DNA from 3 places in the Bacillus sp. MN7755 genome. Region 1 is predicted to be linked to each of the others. Evidence: predicted binding sites of a transcription regulator. Region 1 holds the regulator's gene; each other region holds the start of a gene.
The links. Region 1 encodes Rex, which represses fermentation and respiration genes when NADH is low (regulators of the CRP and FNR family bind a similar motif). Its sites were predicted from a motif close to TTGTGAAATATTTCACAA; they were not measured.

Region 1 (11,325 bases):
AATCATCTGAGGAAACACAAAGATTATCAGAAAAACTAGGTGAACTTGTCGGGGCACAAGATGTAATTATTTTAGAAGGAGATCTGGGAGCTGGTAAGACGACTTTTACGAAAGGACTAGCAAAAGGTCTTGGAGTGAAAAGAGTTGTAAATAGTCCTACCTTTAATATCATTAAAGAATATAAAGGAAGATTACCGCTATATCATATGGACGTGTATCGCTTAGCAGAAAGTGAAGAAGACTTAGGTTTTGATGAGTATTTCTACGGTGAAGGAATTACAGTAGTAGAATGGGCTCATTTAATAGAAGCATATTTACCAAATGAAAAGTTACAAATTAGTTTATTCCATGCTGGAGATGACACAAGAAAAATTGTGCTCGAGCCAATTGGAGACCGATATATTAGATTATGTGAGGAGCTATTACAAGATGAAAGTACTAGCAATTGATACTTCAAATTACGTAATGGGCGTATCCCTTATTGAGGAAGGAAATGTAATTGGGGAAATCATTACGAATTTAACAAAAAACCATTCTGTACGTCTTATGCCAGCTGTAGAACAACTGTTAAAAGAATGCGGTGTAAAGCCGAAAGAATTAACTAAAATTGTTGTAGCAGCTGGACCAGGATCGTATACAGGTGTTCGCATAGGTGTTACAGCTGCGAAAACATTAGCTTGGTCACTTCAAATACCAATTGTAGGTGTATCAAGTTTAGAAGTAGTAGCTGCAAATGGTGTTAATTTTAATGGACTAATCTGTCCTTTATTCGACGGAAGACGTGGACAAATTTATACTGGCTTATATACATATGAAGGAGAGAATTTAACTTCTATAGAAGAAGACCGAATCATCCTTATTGTAGACTGGTTGCAAATGTTACAAGATAAAGGAAAGCCTGTTTTATTTATTGGTAACGATGTTAAACTGCACAAAGAAACAATTATCGAACATTTAGGCGATCAAGCTGTATTTGCTCCTTTCACTAAAAATAACCCAAGACCAAGTGAGTTAGCGTTCTTAGGATTACAAAAAGCAGAACAAGATGTACATTCATTTGTTCCTAGTTATCTTCGTTTAGCTGAAGCTGAAACAAAGTGGTTAGAAAGTCAAAACAAGTAGGAGCTTGCAGAAGATGGATATGATATTTAGAAAGATGGAATTCGATGATATTGCTCAAATTGTAGCTATTGAAGTAGCATCTTTTTCAACTCCTTGGACTGCAGATGCCTTTCACCGTGAGTTAACGATGAATGAACATGCACATTATGTTGTGCTAGAAAAAGATGGTCGTGTAATTGGGTATTGTGGATTGTGGATAATTATTGATGAATTACATATAACAAATATAGCCATTTTACCAGAATACAGAGGTCAGAAGCTAGGAGATGCTTTATTGAAAGAAGTTATTTCCGAAGCGAAAGCTCTAGGAGTAAAAACGATGACACTTGAAGTACGTGTATCAAATGAAGTAGCAAAACAGTTATACAGAAAATACGGATTTCAAAATGGTGGAATTCGTAAACGATACTATGCAGACAATCAGGAAGATGGTCTCGTAATGTGGGTGAATATATAATGGAAAAAAATACGATTATACTCGGCATTGAAACAAGTTGTGATGAAACAGCAGTAGCGGTTGTTAAAAATGGAACGGAAATTATTGCGAATGTCGTTGCATCACAAATTGAAAGTCATAAACGTTTTGGTGGAGTTGTACCAGAGATTGCATCCCGTCATCATGTAGAAGAAATTACAGTTGTGTTAGAAGAAGCATTAAAAGAAGCAAATATCACATTTGATGATATTGATGCAATTGCTGTAACAGAAGGGCCTGGTTTAGTAGGAGCGCTTTTAATAGGGGTAAATGCAGCGAAAGCAGTAGCTTTTGCACATGATATTCCTCTAGTTGGTGTTCATCATATCGCTGGTCACATTTACGCAAACCGTTTAGTAAAAGAAGTTCAGTTCCCACTACTATCACTTGTTGTATCTGGTGGACATACAGAGCTTGTTTATATGAAAGAGCATGGTTCATTTGAAGTAATTGGTGAAACAAGAGATGATGCAGCTGGAGAGGCATATGATAAAGTAGCTCGTACGTTATCCATGCCATATCCAGGGGGGCCTCATATTGATCGCCTTGCACACGAAGGAGAACCAACAATCGATTTGCCTCGTGCATGGCTAGAACCGGATTCGTATGATTTCAGCTTTAGTGGATTGAAATCAGCAGTTATCAACACTGTGCATAACGCAAAACAACGAGGAATCGAAATTGCACCGGAAGATTTAGCAGCAAGTTTCCAAGAGAGTGTAATAGATGTGCTGGTAACGAAAGCATCTCGTGCAGCAGAAGCGTATAATGTAAAACAACTGCTTCTCGCTGGTGGAGTTGCTGCGAATAAAGGACTTCGCACACGTTTGGAGGCAGAATTTGCGCCAAAAGAAAATATTGAGCTAATTATTCCTCCGTTATCTTTATGCACAGATAATGCAGCGATGATTGCAGCGGCAGGTACGATTGCATATGAACAAGGAAAACGTGCTACATTAGCTTTAAATGCAAATCCAGGATTAGATATTGAAGCATAGTTATACACAAAATTAACCACAGCTTGTGGATAAAAGCCATATTATCTGTTGATAATGTGGCTTTTACTGTGTATATAAAATGTTAATAACTTTTTTAGTGATTGTGGATAATGTGGAAAAGTTATTTCTGTGTTTATATATTAAAGGTGGATATGTGTATAACGTTGTGGATAAATCAAACGAAGTCTGACCTTTGAATATATCCTTTTTCGGGAAATAAAATAATGGTGAATATCTGAAAAGATATTTCGAGATAATCTTCTTTTAATTTGCGAATTGGTATAGATGTCAAACTTTGTCGGTAAATCGATACTTGGTGTCGAATCGTTGATATAGTTCCAGTTACGATGGACATATTCAAAAAACGTTCATGTACGATGACGTTGCTTCGCTCTAGAAAACAAAAAGGATGTCACATAGTCAAAAATCCCGACTTATGAGACATCCTCCTTATTCATACTCTTATAAATGCAATTCTTCCCATTCTGCCATACAAGCATCGAGTTGCTCTTGTAGTGTTTGTTTTTTTGTTGTAATTTCACTAGCCTTTTCATAATCTGCATATATTTCTGGTAAGCAAAGTTGATCTTCTAACGTAGCAATTTCTTCTTCCAATACTACAATGTTTTGTTCTAGCTCCTCAATTTTTCGAGTACGTTGACGCTCTAATTTTTTGCGCTCTTTTTCTTCGAGATAATTTAATTTTTCTTGTGCAACTGTCTTTTGAACCGGTGCTTCATCTTCTTGCTCTAATTCCGCACGTTCGATCATCTCATTTTTCTTTGCAACGTAGTAATCGTAATCCCCTAAATACTCCTGTGCACCTTCTGTTGATAACTCAACAACGGTTGTCGTTACACGATTAATAAAGTAGCGGTCATGTGAGACAAATAGAAGAGTACCTGGATAATCGATTAAAGCATTCTCCAAAATCTCTTTACTATTTAAATCAAGATGGTTCGTAGGTTCATCGAGAATTAATAAATTTGATTTTTGCATCATAAGTTTTGCAAGGGCTAACCGAGCTTTTTGTCCACCACTCAGAGAAGATACTGGTTTTAGTACATCATCCCCTGTGAATAAGAAGTTACCTAGTATCGTGCGAATTTCCTTTTCAGGTTGCAGAGGATATTCATCCCATAATTCATTTAATACGCGCTTCGAAGATGTTAAGTTAGCTTGTTCCTGATCATAATAGCCAACAGATACATTGGATCCGAAAGAAACATCACCATTTAATAGGGGTAACTTATTCACAAGTGATTTTAATAATGTGGATTTTCCAATTCCGTTTGGACCAACTAAAGCAACACTATCCCCGCGAGTTAAGCGCATTGTTACATGTTCAATAATCGGATCCTCATCATATCCGATGGTTGCATCCTTTACTTGTAAAACGTCATTTCCACTTTGTTTTTCAATATCGAAGTGGAAGGAAGCTGACTTAGAATCACCTAATGGTCTTGTTAATAATTCCATTCGGTCTAATTGTTTACGACGGCTTTGCGCACGTTTTGTCGTAGATGCACGAGCTATATTTTTTTGAACGAAGTCTTCCAGCTTAGCGATTTCATCTTGTTGTTTTTCATAACGTTTCATTTCCTGCTCGTATAGTGCTGATTTTAAGTCTAAATATTTACTGTAGTTACCAACAAATCGTCTACTTTCTTTATTCGAAATTTCATATACTTGTGTAACGAGTTTATCTAAGAAATAACGGTCATGGGAAACGATTAGTATTGCGCCAGGATAACCTTGTAAATATTGTTCAAGCCATGTTAATGTTTCGATGTCTAAATGGTTTGTAGGCTCGTCCAAAATAAGTAGGTCTGGTTTCGTTAATAATAATTTACCGAGAGCTAATCGTGTTTTTTGTCCACCGCTTAATGTGGAAATCGTCGTCTGGTGCGTTTCAACTGGGAAGCCAAGACCACTTAAAATCGAACGGATATCTGCTTCATATTGGTAGCCACCTTGATCTTTATAATCTAATTGCAATTGGTCATAATCAGCTAATAATCTTTCATATGTAGCCTCGTTTGAAAAGTTTTCTTCTTTTCCCATCTCTTGCTCTAGCCTTCGAAGCTTTGTCTCCATTTGTTGCAAGTGTGTAAAGACGGTTAACATTTCATCCCAAATTGTTAAAGACGTTTCTAACCCGGTATTTTGGGCTAAATATCCGATTGAGACATCTTTCGGTTTTATAATTTCGCCACCATCATGAGATAGCTCACCAGCTATTATTTTTAATAATGTAGATTTTCCGGCTCCATTTCGTCCGACTAATGCGATACGATCCTTCGTTTGAACTTCCAATTTTATGTTTGCAAGAATCGTTTCTGCACCGTATAATTTCGAAAGCGCGTTTACTTGTAATAAAATCAATGTTTTCACCTCAAATAATTTCTTAACTTTGCCATGTTTATATTTCTCAATCATACTAAAAATAGTGTATAGTTTAAAATACAGAGAGAATACTTCTTCTTTCTATTATACAAGGAATTTAATAAGTGCTAAACTTCTGTATTTGATTAAAGCATATGAATAAAGATAGGAAGAGAGGAGAGGTTATATGGAGCAGCAGAAAATTCCACAAGCCACTGCTAAGAGATTGCCTCTATACTATCGATTTATCCAAAACTTATCTCTGTCTGGTAAGCAACGTGTTTCATCAGCCGAATTAAGTGAAGCGGTAAAGGTTGATTCCGCAACAATTCGAAGAGATTTCTCATACTTTGGAGCGTTAGGGAAAAAAGGATATGGATATAACGTAAATTATTTATTATCATTTTTCCGTGAAACACTCGACCAAGATGATATAACACGTGTAGCGCTTATTGGAGTAGGTAATTTAGGGACCGCTTTCTTACATTATAATTTCACGAAAAATAATAATACAAAAATTGAAATGGCGTTTGATGTTAGTGAAGAGAAAGTTGGAACAGAAATCGGAGGCATTCCTGTATATCACTTAGATGAATTAGAAGAACGTTTATCAACTGATATACAAGTGGCAATATTAACAGTACCCGCTACAGTAGCGCAATCTGTAGCCGATAGATTGGCAGAAACAAATGTGCATGGTATTTTGAATTTCACACCAGCACGCTTAAATGTGTCAGACAATATAAGAATTCATCATATTGATTTAGCAGTGGAGTTACAAACACTTGTTTACTTTTTGAAAAATTATCCACAATAAAACGCAGAGGAAGCGACCTCTGCGTTTTATTATTGTTTTTTCTTTGTGAATTTAACTAAGATAAGGCGAAGTGCCAAATTAAAATCAATCGTTGCCATAACTGCAAATAGTATTGTCCACATATTCCAGATTGTATCTGTTACGTTCGTAATGGCGAAGCGTGTAAAGATACATCCTAGAAGGAAGTACAATGCAGCCATGAACAATGGTGAGTTTCTCATACTAAAAATCCTCCGATAAAGCCTTGCATTTTTTCAGCTTCTTTAATCATTTCTTGAATTTGTTCGTTACTTACTAAAACTTGAGCAACTGCAACTAATGTATTCATTGCAACATGAGCGGCAATTGGAACGATAATACGTTTCGTTTTTACATATAAGAAGGCGAATACGAGCCCCATAGCGGTGTATACCAATAAGTGAGTAAAATCAAAATGAATCGCCGCAAATACAAGGGAACTAATGATAGCGGCAATAAAGAAGTTAAACTTCTTATAAAGTGTACCAAATAAAATTTTTCTAAATACGATTTCTTCTAAAATAGGTCCGATTATAGAAATAACGATAAGGAACCAAGGTGTCGTTCTTGCGATATCCATAAGTCTCGCTGTATTTTCAGATCCAGGTTTAATACCTAATACATACATTTCGATCATGCCAGCAATACTTTGCGAGAAAAATGCTAAGAAGAACCCGATAAAAATCCAACCAATCGTAGCTGGAACAGTAGAACGCATCTTATCTAAATGTCTGTCGCGAATATCTGTTCTAAGTAACCAAAGTACGATACATAATGCAATAAAGAAGCTAATGATCGCCCAGTGACCAGTTATGAGTTGAAATTTCTCTTCCCTAGTAAATCCCCTGTTATCATAAAGTCCAGTTTTCAGAAGAAGTGGTAATCCAGCAATTGATGATAACTGCATTAAAATGTATGTAACGATAACCCACCAATATTGTTTTTTCAAATGGTTTAACCATCCTTTCTAACTCTAGTGTATGAGATAAGGTAGGATAACATGTAAATATGCTACCTACGATATAAACCTTACTTAAATTATGTTTTTTTTGTAAATCCTTATTTGAAATTATAATAGAAGACAGGAGAAAGTTGTGTTTGTAGCGAAAACAACTTAGGGTGTCCTTTCATATTGTAACATACGAGTAGTGGAAACAACGATTCATATAGTAAAGGTAGAAGAAGAGGAACTCTATATAGAAAAGTTTATAGCGTAATTTGCGAAAAAATTATGATTTTTTTACTTGCAAAAGAAATTGAGATTATTTATTATTATAAGTGTGTTAGCACTCGGGTGACTTGAGTGCTAATAAATAAAATTTACATAACAAAATGAGGAGGTTATTGTTCATGCTAAAGCCATTAGGTGATCGCGTTGTAATTGAGCTTGTTCAAGCGGAAGAAAAAACAGCAAGTGGTATTGTATTACCAGACACAGCAAAAGAAAAACCACAAGAGGGTAAAGTTATTGCAGTAGGTACTGGTCGAGTGCTTGAAAATGGTGAGCGTGTTGCTTTAGAGGTAGCAGCAGGTGATCTTATCATCTTCTCAAAATATGCAGGTACTGAAGTGAAATATGAAGGTACAGACTACTTGATTTTACGTGAAAGTGACATTTTAGCAGTTATCGGTTAATTATATAAATCTTAAAAAATCCAAGGGGGTCAATTATTATGGCAAAAGATATTAAATTTAGTGAAGAAGCACGTCGTTCGATGCTTCGCGGTGTCGACACTCTTGCAAACGCAGTAAAAGTAACACTTGGACCAAAAGGTCGTAACGTTGTACTTGAGAAAAAATTTGGTTCACCACTTATTACAAATGATGGTGTAACAATCGCAAAAGAAATTGAATTAGAAGATGCATTCGAAAACATGGGTGCGAAATTAGTAGCAGAAGTTGCTAGCAAAACAAATGATGTAGCTGGTGACGGAACAACAACTGCAACTGTATTAGCACAAGCTATGATTCGTGAAGGTCTTAAAAACGTAACAGCTGGTGCGAACCCAATGGGTCTTCGTAAAGGTATCGAAAAAGCTGTTACTGCTGCAATTGAAGAATTAAAAACGATTTCTAAACCAATCGAAGGTAAATCTTCTATCGCACAAGTAGCTGCTATTTCTGCGGCTGACGAAGAAGTAGGTCAATTAATTGCTGAAGCAATGGAGCGCGTTGGTAACGACGGCGTTATTACTTTAGAAGAATCTAAAGGCTTCACAACAGAATTAGACGTAGTAGAAGGTATGCAATTTGATCGTGGATATGCATCTCCTTACATGATTACTGATTCTGATAAGATGGAAGCAGTTCTTGATAACCCATACATCTTAATTACTGACAAAAAGATTTCTAACATTCAAGAAATCTTACCAGTATTAGAGCAAGTGGTACAACAAGGTAAACCACTTCTTATCATTGCTGAAGATGTAGAAGGCGAAGCGTTAGCTACATTAGTAGTGAACAAACTTCGTGGTACATTCAATGTAGTAGCTGTTAAAGCTCCTGGATTTGGTGACCGTCGTAAAGCAATGCTAGAAGATATCGCAATCTTAACTGGTGGCGAAGTAATCACTGAAGAATTAGGCCGTGACTTAAAATCTGCTACAGTTGAATCTTTAGGACGCGCTGGTAAAGTTGTTGTAACGAAAGAAAACACAACTGTAGTTGAAGGTATTGGAAATTCACAACAAATCGAAGCTCGCATTGGTCAAATCCGTGCGCAATTAGAAGAAACAACTTCTGAATTCGATCGTGAAAAATTACAAGAGCGTCTTGCAAAACTTGCAGGTGGCGTAGCAGTAATTAAAGTAGGTGCAGCAACTGAAACTGAGTTAAAAGAGCGCAAACTTCGCATTGAAGATGCACTTAACTCAACTCGTGCAGCAGTAGAAGAAGGTATCGTTGCAGGTGGTGGTACTTCACTTATGAACGTATACACGAAAGTTGCTGCTATCGTAGCTGAAGGCGACGAAGCTACAGGTATCAACATCGTACTTCGCGCACTAGAAGAGCCAGTTCGTCAAATCGCAATCAACGCTGGTCTAGAAGGATCTGTAGTTGTAGAGCGTCTAAAAGGCGAAAAAGTAGGCGTTGGTTTCAACGCAGCTACTGGCGAGTGGGTTAACATGCTTGAAACTGGTATCGTAGATCCAGCTAAAGTAACTCGCTCTGCACTTCAAAACGCAGCATCTGTTGCAGCTATGTTCTTAACAACTGAAGCTGTAGTAGCTGACAAGCCAGAACCAAATGCACCAGCAATGCCTGACATGGGCGGCATGGGCATGGGCGGTATGGGCGGAATGATGTAATTCCGTTTGTCCTAAAAAACATCCATTTCTATATAGAAATGGATGTTTTTTTATGTTTTTTAGAAAAGGAAATGAATTTCTGTAGAATTTTGTCGCTTTCTCTCTTGACCATATTGATACTTCATTGTTAGAATCTAGGAAGATAATATAAAACGATCCTTCATATATCCTCAAAGATAAGGTTTGAGAGTCTCTACCGGGTTACCGTAAACAACCTGACTATGAAGGCAGTGTGTCTTATATTTATAAAGAACGGAAGACTATCTTTCTTTATAAAGCCAGACCCCTGCCTTTTCTTTGTTATGAGACTAGAGGCGGAGGACTGGCTTTTTTTATTATATTAGTAATGCTTTTTGCCAAATTGGTGAAAATATTTATATACGAGAACTAACGTTGGGGTGATTATTTTGAAGAAGCAGCATGATACAATTATCGTTTTAGATTTTGGGAGTCAGTACAATCAGTTAATAGCACGTCGAATTCGTGAGTTCGGTGTATACAGTGAACTTCATCCACATACAATTACTGCAGAAGAAATTAAAGCAATGAATCCAAAAGGGATTATCTTCTCTGGTGGACCAAATAGTGTATACGGTGAAGGTGCATTACATTGTGATGAAAAAATCTTTGACCTAGGATTACCGATCTTCGGTATTTGTTACGGTATGCAGCTTATGACGCAACAATTCGGTGGTAAAGTAGAGCGTGCAAATCACCGTGAGTACGGAAAAGCTGTTCTTAAAGTAGAGAACGAATCAAAATTATATGCGAACCTTCCAGAAGAGCAAGTTGTATGGATGAGCCATGGCGACTTAGTAACTGGTTTACCTGAAGGATTCGTAGTAGATGCAACAAGTGAGTCTTGTCCAATTGCTGGTATGAGCAATGAAGCGAAAAACTTATACGGTGTACAATTCCACCCAGAAGTACGTCACTCTGAGCACGGTAACGATTTAATTAAAAACTTCGTATTCGGCGTATGTGGTTGTTCTGAAGGATGGAACATGGAGAACTTTATCGAAGTAGAATTAGAGAAAATCCGTGAAACTGTTGGAGACAAAAAAGTACTATGCGCACTTAGTGGCGGTGTAGACTCTTCTGTTGTAGCAGTATTAATTCATAAAGCGATCGGCGACCAATTAACATGTATTTTCGTTGATCATGGCTTACTTCGTAAAGGTGAAGCAGAAGGCGTTATGAAAACATTCAGCGAAGGCTTCCACATGAACGTTATTAAAGTGGATGCACAAGAACGCTTCATGAACAAGTTAAAAGGTGTAGAAGATCCAGAACAAAAACGTAAAATCATCGGTAATGAATTCATTTACGTATTTGATGATGAAGCGTCTAAATTACAAGGAATGGACTTCCTAGCGCAAGGTACACTTTACACAGATATCGTTGAGAGTGGTACAGCAACTGCACAAACAATTAAATCTCACCATAACGTTGGTGGACTTCCAGAAGACATGCAGTTCAAATTAATTGAGCCTTTAAACACATTATTTAAAGATGAAGTACGTGTATTAGGATCAGAACTAGGAATTCCTGATGAAATCGTATGGCGTCAACCATTCCCAGGCCCTGGTCTTGGTATTCGTGTATTAGGTGAAATCACAGAAGAGAAATTAGAAATCGTTCGTGAATCTGATGCGATTTTACGTGAAGAAATTATTAAAGCAGGATTAGACCGCGAAATCTGGCAATACTTCACTGCGCTTCCTGGTATGCGTAGCGTAGGTGTTATGGGTGACGAGCGTACTTACGATTACACAGTAGGTATCCGTGCAGTAACATCTATCGACGGTATGACAGCTGACTGGGCACGTATCCCTTGGGATGTATTAGAGAAAATCTCTGTACGTATCGTAAACGAAGTAAAACACGTTAACCGTATCGTGTATGATGTAACGAGTAAGCCACCAGCAACAATTGAGTGGGAATAGTATTATAATAAAAGATCCATCTATTGCTCATGCATAGATGGATCTTTTATATTTTAAGTTAAATACGAACGAAAATATAAAAGTTCATAAAAATGTTCGTTTTTAAATTGACAAAAATACTTTCAAGAGTTAATATGAGTATGTAATTCAAACGAAAAGTGAATATTATGCCGTCGTATAATATCGGGGATATGGCCCGAAAGTTTCTACCTAGCTACCGTAAATGGCTTGACTACGAGGCGTTTTTATAAAGGTG
Region 2 (11,325 bases), on a different contig from region 1:
ATCGTAAAGTAATTGATGCATATTGTGCGGATCCTGATAACTTTGAGTTTAAACAAGAATGGTTAGATGAGCTTGATAAATGTGCAAATCGTGATACAGCTCCTGCATTCTTTGAAGGGGTTCCAGGACATCAAGAGCAAATGTTTGGAAATCATAGTAAGAAAACAACGTATGATTTCGCTGGTTTAGTGTTAGATTATAATGAAGAAACGGGCATCGTAACGATTGAGCAACGTAATCATTTCAAACCAGGACATGAAGTGGAGTTCTTTGGGCCAGAAATAGAAAACTTTACGCAGACGGTGGAGAAAATTTGGGATGAGGATGGAAACGAATTAGATGCAGCGAGACATCCGTTGCAAATCGTGAAATTCAAAGTGGATCAACGAGTGTATGTGAATAATATGATGCGCAAAAGCATACTTCAATAAGAAAGAGTGATAGTCGAATGGGGACGAATAAGCCTGTTGTAATTGGAATTGCTGGTGGTTCGGGATCAGGTAAAACGAGTGTAACGAAAGCGATTTTTGACCATTTTAAAGGTCATTCTATTTTAATCTTAGAGCAAGATTATTATTACAAAGATCAAAGCCATTTACCAATGGAAGAGCGTTTAAAAACAAATTATGATCATCCGCTTGCGTTTGATAATGATCTGTTAATTGAACATTTGCAGCAGTTGCTTGCATATGAGCAAATTGATAAGCCTGTATATGACTATACATTGCATACGCGTTCAGAAGAAATTATTCCAGTTGAGCCGAAAGATGTAATCATTTTAGAAGGAATTCTTATTTTAGAAGACCCACGCCTTTGTGAATTAATGGACATTAAGCTGTTCGTTGATACAGATGCGGATCTTCGTATCCTGCGCCGCATGCAGCGTGATATTAAAGAGCGCGGTCGTACGATGGATTCAGTTATTGATCAATACGTAAGTGTTGTACGTCCAATGCACAATCAATTTATTGAGCCTTCTAAGAAGTTTGCGGATATTATTATCCCTGAAGGTGGACAAAACCACGTTGCAATTGATATTATGGTTACAAAAATTGCAACAATTCTTGAACAAAAAGTAAATTTGTAATAGCATAGTAAAAGATATACGATAGGAAGGGATTTTTTCCCTTCCTATCGAATACAATGAAACATGCAACCTCATCTATATATAGGTGAGGGCATATTTATATCAACTTTCCATACATATCTTCTTTATATAAAGAAGAATTGGGAATACGGGGTTGTATGTGACAACTCCGCTAGTGCATGCGTGCTAGAAACCTCCGCTATACATATAAGTGGGGGAGTTTTCATATGGAACTCCTCTTTTTTTTCGGGGGATTGGTATATAAAAGGAGTGGAAAATATGGCAACAGAAAAAACATACCCTATGACGCAAGAGGGTAAGCAAAAGCTAGAGAACGAACTTGAGGATTTAAAAACGGTAAAACGTAAAGAGGTTGTAGAGCGCATTAAGATTGCACGTAGCTTTGGAGATCTTTCAGAGAACTCTGAGTACGATGCAGCGAAAGATGAGCAAGCATTCGTAGAAGGGCGTATTACACAACTTGAAAACATGATCCGTAATGCGGTTATCATTGAAGACAATGGTGAAGAGTCTACAGTTGTAACACTAGGTAAAACAGTAACATTTAAAGAGTTACCAGGTGGAGACGAAGAAGCTTACACAATCGTAGGTAGCGCAGAAGCAGATCCATTTGAAGGAAGAATTTCTAACGATTCTCCAATCGCAAAAAGTTTATTAGGTAAGCAAATTGGTGAGAAGGTAGCAATTCAAACACCAGGTGGAGAAATGCAAGTAGAGATTATCTCTGTAAAATAACGTAAAAATCACTCGTGTAAAAACGGGTGATTTTTTTATTTGTATAAAAGATGAAACATCTCGTCTAAACTACATGAGACGAGGTGTTTTTTATGAAAATAAAACGGAGAATTACAATTGTTTTAATTTTTTTTATAAGTATCATGTTTATATTACTTTGTCGTTTAATTCAAATACAAATTACAGATACGGAATCATTTACGGATCGTAAGATTAATTTAATCGAAAAAAGTGTTACACAACGGACGCAATCCATTACGGTAGATGATGGACGAGGCCATTTCATAGACCGAAACGGTAAGGAAATAGGTGAGCAAAAGTATCCGGTGTTAATTGTTTTTCCATTTCTACAAATAAAAAATGGCATGTTAGAAAAAATTGCGCATATCATTGGTATGTCGAGACAAGAGATTGAAAGTCAAATGAAAGATAAGAAAAGTGCATTTATCATGCAAAGAGGAAATGGACCATTTCGCTTGGCACGAGAGCAGATGGAGAAGGTGAATCAATTAAATGTATTAGGCATTGTAGCAGCTGAAGTTCGTTTACGGCAAACTAGCGTGATGAATCATTTAATTGGCGATGTGGGTGAGAATGAACGGGAATTTCAAAAACGATACGGAGAAGTAAGAAAAATTTCAAAACAAACGCCAATTGGCATTTCAGGATTGCAACAATCATTTGATGAATTTCTTTTGACCGATGGAGGGGCAAAAGTATTGTATCAAGTGGACAGACAAGGAGAACCGATTTTTGGGAAACAAGCGAAATATACGTCGCCTGGAAATCCATTTTACCCAGTGACGATTCAAACTACTTTACATAACGAATTACAGCAAAAAGCAGAAGAAGTGGTTGAAGCAAGCGAAATAAAGAAGGGGGGATTAGTGTTACTTGATGTAAAGAAAAATGAAATTTTAGCGATGGTCAGTAAACCATCTGTACAGGTGAAAGATGAGGATTTATATAAAACTACGCTTGAAAATCAAATGTTAACACCACATTTTCCCGGTTCTGTTTTTAAAACAATAGTTGCAGCGGCAGTGATTGATCAAAATAAAAATGTTTTTAATCGCGCATTTAATTGTAGTAAAGATTTATATGGTGAAGACCACCCACAAGTTATGATGGGTACACTTAGTTTTAAAGAGAGCTTTGCTAGAAGCTGTAACAGGACATTTGCAGAGTTAGGTAACGAGTTGATACAAAAGGATAAGATGGTGTTAGAAACTTACGTAGCGGCTTTAGGAGCCGCTGATAAGGTTGGGTGGAAAGGTCCTGTATTTCATACACCTCATTTTGAGCAAATGTCAGAGGAGAAGAGTGTTACGATCTGGGGGAATGAAGGAAATAAGAATAGTAAAAAAGCGGTAGCGCAAACAGCAATTGGACAGAAAGATGTACGTATGTCACCTCTAGCGATTGCAAATATGATGGCGACAATTGCTAGAGGCGGAGAAAAGATGGAAGTGAAAGCTGTTGAAAAAATAATGTATAAAAATGGAACGGACTTTTATACATTTGAAGACCATACATTAGGTGGAAAACAGCTTTCGTATGAAACAGTGAAAACATTACAAGAGTTATTAAGGAGTGTTGTAACAACGGAGAAAGGAACAGGAGCAGCATTCCAATCATTGCCGCTAAGTGTTGCCGGAAAATCTGGGACAGCGCAAACAGGAAAAGGGGCGAAAGCGAATCGTTGGTTTGCGGGCTATTTTCCATATGAAAATCCAAGATATGCTTTAGTTGTCGTGGATATAGAAACGAATAGCAAGGTAAATACAGTTACACCTATTTTCAAAGCTATTGTAGAATCAATCCATCAATTAGAGAATGGAAAGTAATCTTGCAATTCATAGTGAAATGTTTTCATTTCGTGAAAATATTATTGTAAATGTTCAACCTTTCTAGATTTAATGTTACAATAGCAAGTATGAAAAACTGCATGGGGGTTTGAAGAATGGCAGGAGGATCTAGATTCCAACAGAAACAACAAAAACGTCGTCAAAACGGTGTTTTAAATATTGCAATCGCAATTGTATTAATATTAGTAGCTATTGTATCATATCAATTGTTTGTTCCTGAAAGAAAAGAACAAGCGTCTTCTAGTGACAAAAAAGTAGCTCAGCAAACAACGAAAGAGAATAAAGCTGAGAAAGCTAAGGGCAAAGAAGAGACGAAGAAGAATGAACAAGAGAAGGCAGAGGCTAAGAAAGAAGAAGAAGAGAAGCTAAAGGCTGAAGAAGAACAGAAAAAAGCTGAAGAAGAAGCGAAGGCTAACGAGAAAGTAGCAGCTGAAAAAACACAGCCAAAGGCAACTGACGCTTATACGAAATCTTCTTGGAAGCCAGTAGGTACAGAGCAAGGTGCAACACCTGCGATGACGTTTAAAAAAGGTACAGCAGATTGGAATGAGATGAATCAAGCGATTTCAGCTGCAATTGACGTTCCAGTAGAGCAATTAGTTATTCATCGAATCGGAAATAACGGTAAAAATAAAGCTTACGGTAACGTACAAGATAAACAATCGGGTAAAAGATATTATGTAAATATTGATTGGGTAGATAATGAGGGCTGGAAACCAGTACTTGTTCAAACTCTAAACTAAAAAAAGAGAAGCTCCTTAGGAGCTTCTCTTTTTTGTTAGCGTAATTTCTTTAATTTAAAATGAACAACCGCGCTATAATACGGTCTTTTGCTTTCGGGATCCATAACCATTTGATGTGAGATGTGATGAACTTCAAGCATAAGTGCTTTATTATTATCGATTTGTTCACTAATTTTTCGTTCTAAAGAAGCTAAGTCTCCCGCTTCAAAAAATTCTACTTTATCTTCTAACATTTCAAAGGTAAATGACATGAAGACGGCCCCTCTCCTATGTAATCAACTATAGTGTAACAAAGAAAAGAAGGAAATACCATGTACATTTCAATTGACATTTTTAGAAAGAGGGAATATCATACTGATAAAACCGATAAGAAAAAGGGGAATTTTTATGGGGACAGAATTTAATGGTTTATTTGATGAGTGGGCTCATACGTACGACTCATTCGTACAAGGCGAAGATATACAATATAAAGAAGTTTTCGCCCATTATGAGGACATTCTAGAGGATGTAGTTAACAAGTCATTTGGTCATGTATTAGAATTTGGTGTTGGTACAGGTAATTTAACAAATAAATTATTACTTGCTGGCCGCACAGTTTACGGTATAGAACCGTCACGTGAAATGCGCATGATTGCAAAAGAGAAATTACCGCAAGAGTTTTCCATTACAGAAGGTGATTTTCTTTCGTTTGAAGTCCCAAATTCAATTGATACCATTGTAAGCACCTATGCATTTCATCATTTAACAGATGATGAAAAAAATGTAGCGATTGCGAAGTATAGTCAATTACTAAACAAAGGTGGTAAAATAGTGTTTGCTGATACGATATTTGCAGATCAAGATGCATATGATAAAACTGTTGAAGCAGCAAAACAAAGAGGTTTTCACGATTTAGCAAACGATTTGCAAACAGAATACTATACACGTATTCCAGTCATGCAATCTATTTTTGAAAACAATGGCTTCCATGTAACGTTTACGAGATTAAATCATTTCGTTTGGGTAATGGAGGCAACTAAGCGATAGAAAGAGGGAATTAGATTGAGAATTGCTGTAATTGGAGCAATGGAAGAAGAAGTACGTATTTTACGTGACAAATTAGAACAAGCAGAAACAGAAACGGTTGCGGGTTGTGAATTTACGAAAGGACAATTAGCAGGACATGAAGTCATCTTGTTAAAGTCTGGTATTGGTAAAGTAAACGCAGCGATGTCAACGACAATTTTATTAGAAAAATATAAGCCTGAAAAAGTAATTAATACTGGTTCAGCTGGTGGATTCCATCATTCTCTAAATGTTGGAGATGTAGTGATTTCAACAGAAGTTCGTCATCATGACGTAGATGTAACAGCATTTAACTATGAATATGGTCAAGTACCAGGAATGCCGCCTGGATTCAAGGCTGATGAAGCATTAGTTGCATTAGCTGAGAAATGTATGCAAACAGAAGAAAGTATTCAAGTTGTAAAAGGTATGATTGCAACAGGCGATTCATTTATGAGTGATCCGGACCGCGTTGCAGCCATTCGTGATAAATTTAAAGATCTTTATGCAGTAGAAATGGAAGCAGCAGCTGTTGCACAAGTATGCCACCAATATGAAGTTCCGTTTGTTATTATTCGTGCACTTTCTGATATTGCTGGTAAAGAATCAAATGTTTCATTTGATCAATTTTTAGATCAAGCAGCTCTTCATTCTACAAACTTTATCGTAAAAGTATTAGAAGAGTTAAAGTAATGTAACAAAAAGGCAACTGTCTCATATAAAGAAAATACATACAGTTGCCTTTTCTTTATTGGCAAATAAGGGGGAGAACACGATGAATGTATATCGTGGAGTTCATGAGTTAATTGGTCATACACCAATTGTAGAAATTACTCGTTTTTCACTTCCAGAAGGGGTCCGTTTATTTGCGAAGCTTGAATTTTATAACCCAGGTGGAAGCGTTAAGGATCGCTTAGGAAGAGAATTAATTGAAGATGCGCTCGAAAAAGGGCTTGTTACAGATGGCGGAACAATTATTGAAGCGACTGCTGGAAATACTGGTATTGGACTGGCACTTGCAGCGTTAGAACATGATTTACGCGTTATTGTTTGTGTACCAGAGAAATTTAGTATTGAAAAGCAAGAATTAATGAAAGCACTAGGTGCAACGGTCGTGCATACACCGACTGAGCAAGGAATGACCGGCGCAATAGCAAAAGCCAAAGAGCTAGTAAATGAAATACCGAATTCATACTCTCCAAGTCAGTTTGCAAATGAAGCAAACCCTCGTGCTTATTTCAAAACACTAGGTCCTGAACTTTGGGATGCACTTAACGGAGAGATTAACATATTTGTTGCAGGAGCAGGAACTGGTGGTACATTTATGGGGACTGCATCTTATTTGAAAGAAAAAAATATAGATATAAAAACGGTTATTGTGGAACCAGAAGGATCCATTTTAAATGGTGGTAAAGCCGGCTCACATGAAACAGAAGGGATTGGCCTTGAATTCATCCCGCCATTTTTGAAAACATCTTATTTTGATGAAATTCATACAATTTCTGATCGAAATGCATTTTTACGAGTGAAAGAATTAGCGCAGAAGGAAGGACTTCTCGTTGGAAGCTCTTCAGGAGCAGCATTTCATGCAAGCTTACTTGAAGCAGAGAAAGCGGCGCCAGGTACAAATATTATAACGATTTTTCCTGATAGTAGTGAGCGCTATTTAAGTAAAGACATATACAAAGGATGGGAATAAAAAATGAGAGCAAAGACAAAGTTAATTCATGGTATTCGCATAGGAGAACCTTCAACTGGATCTGTAAACGTACCGATTTATCAAACAAGTACGTACAAACAAGAAGCAGTTGGTAAGCATCAAGGATATGAATATTCACGTACAGGCAACCCAACACGTGCTGCTTTAGAAGAAATGATTGCTGTATTAGAAAATGGTCATGCTGGATTTGCATTTGGTTCAGGAATGGCTGCTATTACAGCGACAATTATGTTGTTCTCAAAAGGTGACCACGTTCTTTTAACAGATGATGTGTATGGCGGAACGTATCGCGTTATTACGAAAGTATTAAATCGCTTCGGTATTGAACATACATTTGTAGATACAACAAATCTAGAAGAAGTTGAAGAAGCGATTCGTCCAAATACGAAAGCAATTTATGTAGAAACACCAACGAACCCACTACTAAAAATTACTGATATTAAGAAAATCTCTACTCTTGCTAAAGAGAAAGACTTATTAACAATTATTGATAACACATTCATGACGCCATATTGGCAGTCGCCGATTTCTTTAGGAGCAGATATTGTGCTTCATAGTGCAACGAAATATTTAGGAGGTCATAGTGATGTAGTGGCAGGTCTAGTAGTTGTAAATAGCCCACAACTAGCAGAAGACCTGCACTTTGTACAAAACTCAACAGGAGGTATTCTTGGACCACAAGACAGCTTCTTACTACTTCGCGGTTTAAAAACATTAGGAATTCGTATGGAGGAACATGAAACGAATTCACGCGCTATTGCTGAGTTTTTAAATAACCATCCAAAAGTAAATAAAGTATATTATCCAGGTCTTGCATCACATCAAAACCATGAACTAGCAACAGAGCAAGCAAATGGATTTGGTGCAATTATCTCATTTGATGTAGATAGCGAAGAGACATTAAATAAAGTACTTGAGAAATTGCAATACTTTACACTTGCTGAAAGTTTAGGAGCAGTAGAAAGTTTAATTTCTATTCCATCTCAAATGACACATGCATCAATCCCGGCAGATCGTCGCAAAGAATTAGGAATTACAGATACATTAATTCGAATTTCTGTCGGTATTGAAGACGGTGAAGATTTAATTGAAGATTTAGCACAAGCATTAGCATAGTAAAAATGCACTGCTAATATAGAGCAGTGCGTTTTTATTATGTCTATTTTGTGAAAGTTTTCACAAAATAGACATACACAAATGAAATGATTTCATGTATATTGAATTCATGAAGTGTTACTCACGAACAAACTTGTGAAATATTTCACAAACAATGAAGTTCATGTAGGAAAGCAACTCTATTTTTTTTGCGCTAATCGGGACTTGTGATGACCTATAGGGTCTTATTTAGTCCAAGATAGCAGAATAGGAGGAATTTACATGGTAGTCAAAGAGAAAGTTGTAAATGAAATGCAGGAAGTAAAAGAGATGATTGATACGTTAGTGAATAACGGTCGGAAGGCTTTACAAGCATTAGAAAGTTTTACACAAGAGCAAATTGACAACATTGTTCATGAAATGGCATTAGCAGGTGTTGATCAACATATGCCACTTGCAAAGTTGGCTGTTGAAGAAACAGGGCGTGGTGTATACGAAGATAAATGCATTAAAAATATTTTTGCTACTGAATATATTTGGCATAGCATAAAGAAAGATAAAACAGTAGGGATTATTCACGAAGATCCTCATGAAGAAATAATAGAAATTGCGGAACCTGTTGGTGTAGTAGCTGGGGTAACGCCGGTAACGAATCCGACATCGACAACAATGTTTAAAGCATTAATCGCGATAAAAACGAGAAATCCAATTATTTTCGCATTTCATCCTTCAGCACAAAACTGTTCTATTGCAGCCGCGAAAACAGTATACGATGCAGCGGTGAAGGCGGGGGCACCAAAACATTGTATTCAGTGGATTGAAAAACCTTCTGTCGAAGCAACGAAACAATTAATGAACCATGAAGGTGTTGCGCTTGTTTTGGCAACTGGAGGAGCAGGTATGGTGAAATCAGCTTATTCTACTGGAAAACCAGCGCTAGGTGTAGGTCCTGGTAATGTACCGTGTTATATAGAGAAATCAGCGCATATAAAACGAGCGGTTAATGATTTGATTTTATCAAAAACGTTTGATAACGGTATGATTTGTGCATCAGAACAAGCAATCATTGTAGACAAGGAAATTTATGATGATGTGAAAACAGAAATGATTGCAAATGATTGTTACTTTGTAACCGAGGAAGAGAGAAGAAAATTAGAAAAGCTCGTTATTAATGAAAATACATGTGCAGTAAATAGTGATATTGTAGGGAAATCAGCACAGTATATTGCCGAATTAGTTGGAATTGCTGTACCTGAAAATACAAAAATGCTTGTAGCTGAAATACAAGGTATCGGAGCAGCATATCCACTATCTCGTGAGAAATTGAGTCCAGTATTAGCTTGTGTAAAAGCAAATTCATTAGAAGAAGGATTTACATATTGCGAAGAAATGTTAAGCCTCGGTGGTTTAGGACATTCAGCAGTCATTCATTCTGTAAATAAAGAAGTGCAAAAGCAATTTGGATTACGCATGAAAGCTTGCCGCCTTATTGTAAATGCCCCTTCATCACAAGGAGGAATCGGTGACATATATAATGGGTTTATTCCATCACTTACGCTTGGCTGCGGCTCGTATGGGAAAAACTCAGTTTCTCAAAACGTAACAGCGACGCATTTATTAAATATAAAAAGGTTGGCAAATAGAAAAAAGAATATGCAGTGGTTCAAATTACCACCAAAAATTTATTTTGAAAAACATGCGACGGCATATTTAGCAAGTATGCCTAACATTTCACGTGCATTTATTGTAACGGATCCGGGAATGGTTGAGCACGGATATGTAGATACAGTCGCGCACTATTTACGTAAACATGCAAATGATGTGAAAGTTGAAGTTTTCTTTGAGGTCGAGCCAGATCCATCAGATGAAACTGTTTTTAAAGGTGCGGAAATGATGAGAAGTTTTAAGCCGGATGTCATTATCGCACTTGGTGGAGGTTCAGCTATGGATGCAGCGAAAGGGATGTGGCTTTTCTATGAGCACCCAGAAGCAACATTCTATGGAATTAAACAAAAGTTTTTAGATATAAGAAAACGTACATGTAAATATCCGGAATTAGGAAGTAAGGCGCAGTTTGTTGCCATTCCAACAACATCAGGAACAGGATCAGAAGTGACACCATTTGCGGTTATTACAGATAAGAAAAATAATATAAAGTATCCACTTGCAGATTATGAATTAACGCCAGATGTAGCAATTGTAGATCCACAATTTGTAATGACAGTACCGCCACATGTAACAGCAGACACTGGGATGGACGTATTGACGCATGCAATAGAGGCGTATGTGTCTGTTCTGGCAAATGACTATACAGATGGATTAGCATTAAAGGCCATTGATCTCGTATTTAAATATTTACCAAGAGCATTTAAAGATGGAAATGATGAAGAAGCACGAGAAAAAATGCATAATGCTTCTGCAATCGCAGGGATGGCATTTGCAAATGCGTTTCTAGGTATTAATCACAGTTTAGCACATAAAATTGGGCCGGAATTCCATATTCCGCATGGACGTGCGAATGCAATTCTTATGCCACACGTAGTTCGCTATAATGCTATTAAGCCAAGAAAACACGCATTGTTCCCAAAATATGAGCACTTTGTAGCTGATGAACGTTATGCACATATTGCGAGAATGCTCGGGCTTCCAGCACGTTCAACAGCAGAAGGTGTGGAATCACTCGTTAAAGCAATTATTGAGCTTGGAAAAAGTTTAAATATAAATATGAGTATTGCAGGACAAGGAGTTGCTAAAGATCAATTTGAAGAGGTTGTTGGATTATTAGCAGAAAGAGCTTTTGAAGATCAATGTACAACAGCTAATCCAAAATTACCTCTCATTTCAGAGCTAAAAGAAATTTATATGGAAGCATATAAAGGTGAGTAATGGTTATGAAAGAGTCGCAATAAAGCGGCTCTTTTTCTTTTGGAAAACATCTCCCAGAATGGCTGTATTTACTTGTCTTTAAGTTTAATAGAATATGATACAGTGAAATGGAGGAGTGAGAATATA
Region 3 (11,325 bases), on a different contig from region 1:
AAAATATTTATAAAGATAGATGGGATACCATCTATCTTTTTTGTGTGATTAGAACATATTGTTTTGTTGAAAAATGTATGTCTTACCTATCACAAAAAGGTTTGTTTTGTATACATTAAGATGTATGGATGTATTTTTATAATTTGAAAATAATAGGAGGAGAAGTGTATGTGTCTGTTCGGTAAGTATTGGAAAAGGTTATCGAGATTGTTTAATAGGCAATTAGATTATTTTTTAGATAATAAGTTATTGCCTGCTGTGGAAAGACTTTTATTTTCACAAAACTTCGCGAGATTTATTCAAAGAAACTCTAAGCAAGCTACGGAAGAATTTATTGAATCAAGTAGATTTCAATCTATTATTTGTAACATTTTAAAAGAATGTAATACATCGCCTTTTAAAGAAATTGCAGAGCAGTATTTGGGTAAAAACGTAGAAATTACGGTGACAGTTGGACAGTTAACCGGTGTTATTGTAGCAGTTGGTGATGATTTCTTAATACTACAAGAAGGAATAGGAACAGAAGTTTTATTACCGTTTGCAAGTATTGTATCAATTAAAGAAGCGTAAGAAAGGAGACTTATATATGTTATTTACTGATGAATTGCGTAACCATGTTGGCGAGCTGGTGCAAGTGGTGACTGCTGTTGAAATCGTTGCAGGTGTGCTTTTATCTGTGACAGATGGAGCAGTAAGCGTTCGTACTTCTCCTTCCTATGGACCACCGGAAGATGTAATTGTACGTATTCCTGTTATTGCCTATGTTCGCTTGGAAGGGTAAGAGTGATAAAAGTATGAAAGTATCAGTTGTTATTCCAGTGCATAATGAAGCAAGTACCTTATCAAAGGTTTTAGCAGAAGTAAAAAAGTTAGAACCATATGAAATTATCATAGTAGATAATGGGTCGACCGATGGGACAAAAGAAATAGCATTACAACATCATTGCCGTGTGGTGTATTATAATCATTCTCTTGGTAATGATGTGGGACGGGCAATTGGCGCTAGAGAAGCAAAAGGTGAAATTGTCTTATTTTTAGACGGTGATATCGTCATGAAAAGTGAAGAATTATACGCTTTTATTAAAGGAATACAGCAAGGACATCAAATTGTTTTGAATAACTTAACATGGTCTGTTTATTTAAAAATGCGACCACATTATACGACGGTTGGAAAATATATGTTAAATCGTTATTTGAACAAGAAAGAATTTGTTGTAGGGTCTTTAATTGCAATACCACATGCAATCAGTCGTGAAGTGATTGAAAAACTGGGGTGGTGGAATTTAGCAGATCCAGCATTATTTCAAGCGATGGCGATGTCTAGAGGAGTAGATATTTCAGATATGGCTTCAGTTGATGTAATATACACAAATAAAGTTCGTCCTGTTCATACAGGCACATCACCTGATTCTCCTTATCCGAAAGCGACTAGTCGTATTATGGGGGATCATTTACGTGCTTTGCAATATATAACCGAAACATATGGTAAACGAGGTGGTTTTTCGGAGGGAAATAGAGATAGAGAGTTTATAGGGCAATATAAACCAGCTGTATTAAAGAAGGAAAAAGCGAAATATAGTGCGATTATACCAGTGTCAGAAGAAAAAATGACTATAAGATCTGTTATACAAGAAGTAAAAAAAGCAGGAGTAGATGAAATTATTATTGTTGCGAATGGAGCAGATATGGAGACTATTAAACAAGTAAAGCTAGAGAATGTTATTGTTGTTGAAGTTACGAAGGCGCTTGGACACAATGTAGCACGAGCGATAGGTGCCATGCATGCTACAGCAGAGATTTGTTTATTCGTTGATGGAGATTTTGCTATTCCGGCAAAAAAACTAGTTCCATTTTTGCGTGCTATTGAAGATGGAAGTGATATGGCATTAAATGATTTGCAGTGTTTATTAGATATATTTCATCCAGCAGATCCAATTAGTATGGGAAAATACTTTGTGAATTTGGTAGCGAAACGACCAGATTTATGGAATAACTCACTAACAGCAGTACCACATGCCATCCATAAGAAGGTAATAGAGAAAATAGGATATGACTCTCTTATCATTCCGCCATTAGCACAAATGAAAGCTATTTTAGAAGGGTTCTCTATTACAACCGTTGAGTTTGTAGATGTTATAAAAACAAATCGAGTACGTCCAGAGCAACATGAATTTGTAAATGGGCGTATTTCAGCATTTGACCGTATTTTCGGTGACCAACTTGAGGCGATTGCATATTTATTACAATATACAGACGAACGCGGAGGTTTTACAGATGGAGATAGAGATAGAGAAATAATTCAACAATTGAGAAGGGAAGAAGAGAATACAAATGAATACTAGTCGTAAAGTAGCTATCATTGGATTAGGGTATGTTGGTCTTCCTTTAGCGGTCCATCTTGCAGAAAGGGGCCATACTGTACTTGGATTAGATAAAGATACTAGAAAAATAGAATCAATTATAAAAGGAGAAAGTTATATTCCGGATGTTTCTTCTAAAGAGTTACAAAGTTTATTGACGAAAAAAAAATTAATAGTAAATACACCGGATCAAGGTATTGCTGATTTTCAAAATAGTGATTATGTTATTGTCACTGTCCCCACTCCAATTAATGAACAAAGAGAACCAGACTTAAGTGCTCTCATTTCAGCTTCACATTATATACAACAAAACCTTCAAAAAGGACAAACCTTCATTTTTGAAAGCTCCACATATCCAGGTACACTCGAGGAAGTTATCATTCCTATTATTTCTCAAACAGGTAAAAAGGCGGGAGAAGATTTCTATATCGGATATTCCCCTGAGAGAATTGATCCAGCAAATAGTCAATATTCAGTTCAATCTATTCCAAAAGTTATTAGTGGACAAACAGAAAAGTGTAAACAAAAAGTACAGGCTTTGTATAGCACTATTTTTGATGTAGTTGTTCCAGTTAGTTCTCCGAAAGTAGCGGAGATGTGTAAGCTATTCGAAAACATTCAGCGCCTAGTTAATATTTCGTTAGTCAATGAGCTAAACACATTATGTGAAAGTTTAGGAATTGATTTTTATGAGGCGCTTGAAGCGGCATCTACAAAACCATTTGGATTTACTCCATATTGGCCAGGTCCGGGGATAGGAGGACACTGTATTCCAGTAGACCCTTTATATTTTCAATGGAGAATAAAAAAGAATGGTGCAATGAGTCAATTGATTGAAGCAGCGCATGTAATTAATGAAGAAATGCCAGAGAAAATGGTCCAGAAAGTAAAAGATATGGTGCAACCACCTGCAACGGTTTTAATTGTAGGGATTGCATATAAGAAAGATGTAAATGACTTAAGAGAATCACCAGCGTTGCCAATTATTGAATTGTTAATAAAAGAAGGATACGAGATAGAATATCACGATCCATATATTTCTTCGGCAAAATTTGGGGATAAGGTGTACCAATCTGTTTCTTTGAATGAACAAGCCGTTAACCAAGCGGGTTGTATTTTAATTTTAACGGATCATTCTAATATTGATTGGAAGCTTTTTAAAGGAATAAAGCGAGTAGTAGATACACGTGGGATTGTAAAGAAGGTGAGTAAATGAGTAAGAAATGTTTAATTACAGGGGGAGCAGGATTTATTGGATCGCACTTAGCTGAAGAGTTGGTGAGAAGAGGTTATAATGTCACGATCGTTGATAACTTCTATAAAGGGAAAAATAAATATCATAAAGAGTTAATGAAAGAAATTCGGGTTATTCCAATAAGTGTTTTAGATAAAAATTCTATTTATGAATTAGTAAATCAACATGATGTAGTGTTTCATTTAGCAGCAATTTTAGGTGTGAAAACGACAATGGAAAAGAGTATAGAGCTCGTTGAAACGAATTTTGATGGAACGAGAAACATTTTACAAGCAGCGCTAAAAGGAAAGAAGAAAGTAGTCTTTGCTTCTACTTCAGAAGTATATGGTAAGGCAAAGCCACCCTTCTCTGAAGAGGGGGATCGATTATACGGGGCAACTTCTAAAATACGTTGGAGTTATGCAGTGTGTAAAACATTAGAAGAAACATTATGTTTAGGATACGCATTAGAAGGTTTACCTGTAACGATTGTTCGTTATTTTAATATTTATGGTCCAAGAGCGAAAGATGGTCCATATGCAGGGGTAATCCCGCGATTTATTAGTGCGGCCCTGCAAGGTGAAGACATTCTCGTATATGGAGATGGAAAGCAGACACGTTGCTTTACGTATGTAAGTGATGCGGTAGAGGCAACGATTCGAGCTATGGATGAAAAGGTAAATGGTGAGATTATTAATATAGGTTCTGAGAATGAAAAAAGTATAAAAGAAGTAGCAGAGGTCATTAAAAAATTAACGGATTCTTCTTCAAAGATTGTACAAGTACCTTTTGAAGAAGTATATCCACATGGTTTTGAAGAAATTCCAAATAGAAGACCAGACGTAACAAAATTAAAAGAGCTTGTTCAATTTCAGGCGAAAGTAACGTGGGAAAACGGATTGAAGGAAACAATTAAGTGGTTTCGTGAAGAAGACAATGGCTAAGTCATTATCTGTTATTATTCCTGCATGTAATGAAATCGATACGATTTCAGACGTTATTCAATCGGTAAAAGGATTAAATCCATTAGAGATTATTGTAGTAGCAAATGGTTGTACTGATGGTACAGAAACAGTTGCTGAGCATTTAGGATGTAAAGTACTGTGGTATACAGAGAAGCTTGGAAATGATGTTGGACGTGCAGCTGGTGCCAAAGAAGCTATAGGTGATGTACTACTATTTATAGATGGTGATTTTGCTATTCAAACTTCAAAATTACAGTTATTTCTTAATCCGATTTTATACAATCAGGCAGATGTAGTTTTAAATAATTTGGACGCATTATTTTTAAAAAGGCAAAAACCTAATTCTATTACAGTATGGCGCCAAATATTAAATGCAATATTAGAGCGCGAAGAATTAAAAATTGATTCTTTATTAGCTGTACCGCATGCGTTAACGAAAGAAGTTGTACAAAGCATTGGATATGAATGTTTTGTTAATCCTGTTGTGGCTCATTTACGCCTAGTACAAAGCGAATGGAGAATTAGTCGTCATTGCGCAATTGATGTTATTACGCCGAATAAATTCCGGCCGACCGAGCATGCTGCATACGGCACAAGCCTTTCTCAATCCGAAAAACGAATGATAGGTGATCATATAGAAGCTGTAGCAGAGCAAATAGTAGACAGCGATGGGCGCGGAGGATATCATGATGGAAATAGGAAAAGAGAAAGTGTTTATCATACTTTAGATTTTGAAGATTTTTATCAAGGGTGGGGCGTTACATCTAAGTTGTATAAAGAAAAGCAATTATCGGTCATTATTCCTGTACAAGATGAAGAGAAAACAATTGGAAACGTTATAGAAGAGCTTCGCAAAATTGAACCTTTTGAAATCATCGTTGTTGTAAATGGTTCGTCTGATAAAACTGCAACGATTGCAAAAGACAAGGGAGCAACGACAATTGTATATAAAGAAGCGCTCGGAAATGATGTGGGGCGCTCACTTGGAACGTATTTTGCAAAAGGAGAAATTGTGTTATTTATAGACGGCGATTTTGTTATTCCAGCGAATGAGCTATATCCTTTTGCCAAAGCTATTGTAGATGGAATGGATGTCGCATTAAATGATCTAAATCATTATTTAGATTTAAGAGTACCGCTTCATCTTGTAACTGCATTTAAATACGCATTAAATTTAGCTTGTGATAGAAAAGATTTAGGCGTAGGCTCTCTTATTGCTGTGCCTAATGCGTTTAGCCAGAAATGTTTGAAAGGAATTGGGTATCGGTCTTTACTGGCACCGTGTGTAGCCCAAGTGAAAGCTATTCTTTCAGGATTTGAAGTTGCATGTGTAAGTCGTGTTGAGGTCGATAAGATGAACCGTATTCGTCCCAGTGAACATTTTGCAAAAATAGGTCATCCGCCAGCTGTACTCCGAATTATTGGTGATCATATAGAAGGGTTAGAGCAATTAATTGTATTAACAGGCAGTCGTGGGGGATTCCATGATGGAAATAGAAAAAGGGATATTTTATAGGTAACAAAAAAAGTGTACAACATATGTACACTTTTTTGCTCTGTTATAAAAACTATAACAGATTAGGATATAAGAGTATTACAGCTCTACAATGGGTATTGTTCTTATATTACAAAATAGGACTCGTATATAAGAATACCAAAAAAATACAATTAAGGGGAGGGTTAATTTTAAAGACTTTCAAATGAAGTTAACACTATGCATATAGTAGTTTGCTCAACATTTCACAAACATGTCACAACTATTTCGTTCACTTTCACCAAAAAGTAGTATTCTAAGTGTGTAAGCTGTTATATAAAAAATCTTAGTCCTGTACTAATCAAAAATGGAGGAGATTAGGATGACTCAAGTATTAGAAAATGTTAAAAACGCATGGGAAAACTTTAAAGGTGAAAAATGGAAAGCAGAGATTGATGTTCGCGATTTCATTTTAAATAATGTAAACGTTTTCGAAGGGGATGAATCTTTCTTAGCGGGAGCAACTGAAGCAACGAAACAACTTTGGGATCAAGTAATGGATTTAACAACAAAAGAACGTGAAAACGGTGGCGTTCTTGATATGGATACAAAAATTGTTTCTTCTATCACATCACATGAACCAGGATATTTAAATAAAGATATTGAAAAAGTAGTCGGTTTCCAAACTGAAAAACCATTTAAACGTTCTTTACAACCATATGGTGGTATTCGTATGGCGGAACAAGCTTGTGAATCTTATGGATACGAAATGGATAAAGAACTTAGTCGTATTTTTAGAGATTGGAGAAAAACTCATAACCAAGGTGTATTTGATGCATACACACCAGAAATGAGAAATGCACGTAAATCAGGCGTTATTACTGGTCTTCCGGATGCATACGGACGTGGACGTATTATCGGTGACTACCGCCGCGTAGCGTTATATGGTATTGATCATTTAATTGAAGCGAAAAAAGCTGATTTAGATTTAACTGGCGGTGTAATGAGCGAAGATACAATGCGTTTACGTGAAGAGTTATCTGAGCAAATGCGTGCACTTCAAGAATTAAAACAAATGGCTGCTTCTCATGGCTTTGATATTTCTAAGCCAGCAACAACTGCACAAGAAGCATTCCAATGGTTATACTTCGCATATCTTGCAGCAATTAAAGAGCAAAACGGAGCTGCAATGAGTCTTGGACGTACTTCTACATTCTTAGATATTTATATTGAAAGAGATTTAGCAAATGGTACTTTAACAGAAGAAGACGTACAAGAAATTGTGGATCACTTCATTATGAAATTACGTCTTGTGAAATTTGCAAGAACACCTGATTATAATGAATTATTCTCTGGTGACCCAACTTGGGTAACAGAGTCTATCGGTGGTATGGCATTAGATGGTCGTCCATTAGTAACAAAGAACTCATTCCGTTTCTTGCATACATTAGATAATTTAGGACCAGCTCCAGAACCAAACTTAACAGTTCTTTGGTCTAAACAATTACCACAGAACTTTAAAAACTACTGTGCGAAAATGTCTATTAAAACATCAGCAATTCAATATGAAAATGATGATATTATGCGTGCTGACTACGGCGATGATTACGGAATTGCTTGTTGTGTATCTGCAATGAGAATCGGTAAACAAATGCAGTTCTTCGGCGCACGTGCAAACTTAGCAAAAGCATTATTATATGCGATTAACGGTGGTAAAGATGAAAAATCTAAAGCACAAGTTGGTCCTGAGTACGCACCGATTACTTCTGAAGTATTAGATTATGAAGAAGTTATGCATAAGTTTGATATGACAATGGAATGGTTAGCGGGTCTATATTTAAACACATTAAATGTTATTCACTACATGCACGATAAATATAGCTATGAGCGTATTGAAATGGCACTTCATGATACAAATGTTCTGCGTACAATGGCAACAGGTATCGCGGGTCTATCTGTAGTAGCAGACTCTTTAAGTGCAATTAAACACGCAAAAGTAAAACCAATTCGTGATGAAAATGGAATTGCAGTTGACTTTGAAATCGAAGGAGATTTCCCTAAATACGGTAACAATGATGACCGTGTAGATGAAATCGCTGTAAATCTGGTGAAAACATTTATGAATAAACTTCGTAAACATAAAACATATAGAAATTCTGTTCATACAATGTCAATCTTAACAATCACATCTAACGTTGTATATGGTAAGAAAACTGGTAACACTCCAGATGGTCGCCGTACTGGAGAACCATTTGCACCAGGTGCGAATCCTATGCATGGACGTGATACAAAAGGGGCATTAGCTTCATTATTATCTGTAGCTAAATTACCATATGAAGATGCACAAGATGGTATTTCTAATACATTCTCTATTATTCCAAAAGCACTTGGTAAAGAAGATGATGTACAAGTACGTAACTTAGTATCAATGCTTGATGGTTATGCAGTAAAAGAAGGCCATCACTTAAATATTAACGTATTTAACCGTGAAACATTAATGGATGCAATGGAACACCCTGAGAAATATCCACAATTAACAATTCGCGTATCTGGTTACGCTGTAAACTTTATTAAATTAACTCGTGAACAACAAATTGATGTAATTAACCGTACAATGCATGAAAGCATGTAAGTGAAAAAAGTGTCCCTCTGCATTTTATAAATAGCAGAGGGAGGCTGTTTCAATAAAGGAGGAAGTAAAATGGTAAAAGGAAGAATTCATTCTGTAGAGTCTTGTGGTACTGTTGATGGCCCAGGAATTCGTTATGTCATATTTACACAAGGGTGTTTATTACGTTGTCAATATTGTCATAATGCTGATACGTGGGAGATCGGTAAAGGAAAAGAAATAACAGTCGAAGAAGTAATGCAGGATGTGACATGTTACCTTCCTTTTATTGAAGCTTCCGGAGGCGGTATAACAGTTAGTGGTGGGGAACCATTATTACAGCTAGATTTCTTAATTGAGTTATTTAAGAAATGTAAAGAAGTTGGAATTCATACAACAATTGATTCTTCGGGTGGTTGTTATTCTGAAGAACCAGAATTCCAAAATAAGCTAGATATTTTAATGGATTACACAGATTTAGTTTTATTGGATTTGAAACATATTGATTCAAAGAAACATCGTAAATTAACAGGAAAACCAAATGAACATATTTTACAATTTGCTCGTTATTTATCAGATAAAAATAAACCGATTTGGGTACGACACGTATTAGTTCCTGGTATTACTGATAATGAAGAGGATCTACAAAAATTATCTAGCTTTATTCAAAGCCTGTCTAATGTTCAGAAAGTTGAAGTGCTACCATACCATAAGCTTGGTGTATATAAATGGGAAGCACTTGGGCATAAGTATCCACTCGCGAATGTAGAACCGCCTACTGAAAAAAATGTAGAACAAGCAAGACATATTTTACAAGCAGTCTAATCCAAATATTGGATTAGGCTTTTTGCTTTCTTGACAATAAACCCTAGAGTATATATAGAGAAAAGAGTATACTGAAAATAGAATATCCATATTTTTGTAAGGAATAAGTGGAGAAATTTACATAATTGTAAAGGGAAATCAAAATAGTAAAAAGAATTAAGAAGTAAAAGAGTGAGTATCATGGAATAGAGAACATTTGTAAGTTATTGCGAAAGCTCTTATAGGAAAGTATAATGTAAAGATATGAGCACAGATAGGATTAAGGGGTCAATCTTATATGCTTTGCATATCCACGACAGGTACATAGCTGAAAGAGAAGTATTAGAATCTGTTTATGTAATTTTTAAGGAAAATGTTTTTCCTATTGTCGTATATGCAATATGGAGAAACAATAAGCTAGGAGTGGATTTGTTTGATAAAAAACCCCAAGGTTTTAATATTAACTGCACATTACGGTAATGGTCATGTGCAAGTAGCGAAAACATTAGAACAAACATTTCGCCAAAAAGGAATTAAAGATGTAATTGTATGCGATCTGTTCGGAGAATCACATCCAGTTATAACCGATATTACAAAATATTTATATTTAAAAAGTTATACAATAGGAAAAGAATTATACCGCTTGTTTTATTATGGCGTAGAAAAAATTTATGATAAAAAAATAGCATCTTGGTATGCGAATTTTGGAAGAAAACGTTTGAAATTACTTTTACAAGCAGAGAAACCGGATATTGTTATTAATACTTTTCCAATCATAGCTGTACCAGAGTTAAAAAAGCAAACAGGTATTTCAATCCCTGTTTATAACGTATTAACGGATTTTTGTGTGCACAAAATATGGATTCATCGGGAAGTAGATCGTTATTTTGTAGCAACTGATCACGTGAAAAAAGTTATGATTGATATTGGTGTGCCTGCGGAGCAAATTGTTGAAACTGGAATTCCGATTCGTAGTAGTTTTGAGCTAAAGATCAATCCAGACATTATATATAATAAATATCAGTTATGTAAGAATAAAAAGATTTTACTAATTGTAGCAGGTGCTCATGGGGTATTAGGAAGTGTAAAAGAACTATGCCAATCATTTATGTCAGTACCTGATTTACAAGTAGTTGTCGTTTGTGGGAAAAATGAAGCGTTAAAACAGGATTTATTAGGGTTACAGGAAAAAAATTCTGATGCATTAAAAGTATTTGGTTATGTTGAAAATATTGATGAACTATTCCGTGTTACTTCTTGTATGATTACAAAGCCAGGCGGTATTACGTTAAGCGAAGCGGCAGCATTGCAAGTACCTGTCATTTTATATAAGCCTGTTCCAGGACAAGAAAATGAAAATGCGATGTACTTTGAAAGAAAAGGAGCTGCAGTTGTCATTCGTGATGATAGTGAGGTTTTTGCAAAAACAGAGGCGTTATTACAAGATGATATGAAGCTTCTTCAAATGAAAGAAGCGATGAAAAGCATTTATCGTCCAGAGCCAGCGGGTCATATTGTGGATACAATTTTGGCAGAAAATCATGTAGAACCGAATCATATACCTATTAAATCACCTGCTCTTGCACAATTATTTACTTAATATGAAACCCTCTTTTATATGTTTAAAGAGGGTTCTTTATTGTTTTATAAGATAAAGTAGTAACTTATCCACATGAAGATTGCGCTTTCATTAAACAGTAAAGTCGAAATATTAACAACTATATCCACATTGTCCACAATTTTTAGAAAAATATCCACAATTCTAACATTTACTATGCGTTACAGCATATAAACTTGTGAAGGGTTTATAGAATTTATTCACAATTCTATAAATTATGTGGATAACGTTATCCACATAAAAAAGGTTCCTTATTTATAAG

Region 2: adhE (bifunctional acetaldehyde-CoA/alcohol dehydrogenase) is a predicted target of Rex. The motif match lies at 8,468-8,485, and genes of this name have one in related genera.
Region 3: pflB (formate C-acetyltransferase) is a predicted target of Rex. The motif match lies at 6,288-6,305, and genes of this name have one in related genera.

Annotation. Positions count from the first base shown of each region.
Region 1 is NZ_BTRL01000038.1:4,121-15,445, reverse strand. Features, by position in the region: gene tsaE (tRNA (adenosine(37)-N6)-threonylcarbamoyltransferase complex ATPase subunit type 1 TsaE) at 1-449, shown strand, start outside; gene tsaB (tRNA (adenosine(37)-N6)-threonylcarbamoyltransferase complex dimerization subunit type 1 TsaB) at 430-1,122, shown strand; gene rimI (ribosomal protein S18-alanine N-acetyltransferase) at 1,136-1,579, shown strand; gene tsaD (tRNA (adenosine(37)-N6)-threonylcarbamoyltransferase complex transferase subunit TsaD) at 1,579-2,595, shown strand; gene ACYVEC_RS29935 (ABC-F family ATP-binding cassette domain-containing protein) at 3,058-4,980, opposite strand; gene ACYVEC_RS29930 (redox-sensing transcriptional repressor Rex) at 5,168-5,797, shown strand; gene ACYVEC_RS29925 (YdiK family protein) at 5,827-6,018, opposite strand; gene ACYVEC_RS29920 (CPBP family intramembrane glutamic endopeptidase) at 6,015-6,764, opposite strand; gene groES (co-chaperone GroES) at 7,166-7,450, shown strand; gene groL (chaperonin GroEL) at 7,489-9,123, shown strand; purine riboswitch at 9,264-9,365, shown strand; gene guaA (glutamine-hydrolyzing GMP synthase) at 9,531-11,069, shown strand; purine riboswitch at 11,223-11,324, shown strand.
Region 2 is NZ_BTRL01000026.1:46,813-58,137, forward strand. Features, by position in the region: gene ACYVEC_RS25595 (peptidase U32 family protein) at 1-431, shown strand, start outside; gene udk (uridine kinase) at 449-1,087, shown strand; gene greA (transcription elongation factor GreA) at 1,367-1,843, shown strand; gene ACYVEC_RS25610 (peptidoglycan D,D-transpeptidase FtsI family protein) at 1,936-3,690, shown strand; gene ACYVEC_RS25615 (YrrS family protein) at 3,807-4,454, shown strand; gene ACYVEC_RS25620 (YrzA family protein) at 4,490-4,705, opposite strand; gene ACYVEC_RS25625 (class I SAM-dependent methyltransferase) at 4,842-5,480, shown strand; gene mtnN (5'-methylthioadenosine/S-adenosylhomocysteine nucleosidase) at 5,496-6,191, shown strand; gene ACYVEC_RS25635 (O-acetylserine dependent cystathionine beta-synthase) at 6,274-7,197, shown strand; gene ACYVEC_RS25640 (bifunctional cystathionine gamma-lyase/homocysteine desulfhydrase) at 7,201-8,334, shown strand; gene adhE (bifunctional acetaldehyde-CoA/alcohol dehydrogenase) at 8,596-11,199, shown strand.
Region 3 is NZ_BTRL01000005.1:23,817-35,141, reverse strand. Features, by position in the region: gene ACYVEC_RS03415 (hypothetical protein) at 1-2, shown strand, start outside; gene ACYVEC_RS03410 (LSm family protein) at 169-570, shown strand; gene ACYVEC_RS03405 (LSm family protein) at 587-781, shown strand; gene ACYVEC_RS03400 (glycosyltransferase family 2 protein) at 762-2,342, shown strand; gene ACYVEC_RS03395 (nucleotide sugar dehydrogenase) at 2,332-3,576, shown strand; gene ACYVEC_RS03390 (NAD-dependent epimerase/dehydratase family protein) at 3,573-4,538, shown strand; gene ACYVEC_RS03385 (glycosyltransferase family 2 protein) at 4,531-6,075, shown strand; partial or broken gene ACYVEC_RS03380 (hypothetical protein) at 6,044-6,263, shown strand; gene pflB (formate C-acetyltransferase) at 6,416-8,665, shown strand; gene pflA (pyruvate formate-lyase-activating protein) at 8,735-9,466, shown strand; gene ACYVEC_RS03365 (diglucosyl diacylglycerol synthase) at 9,879-11,045, shown strand.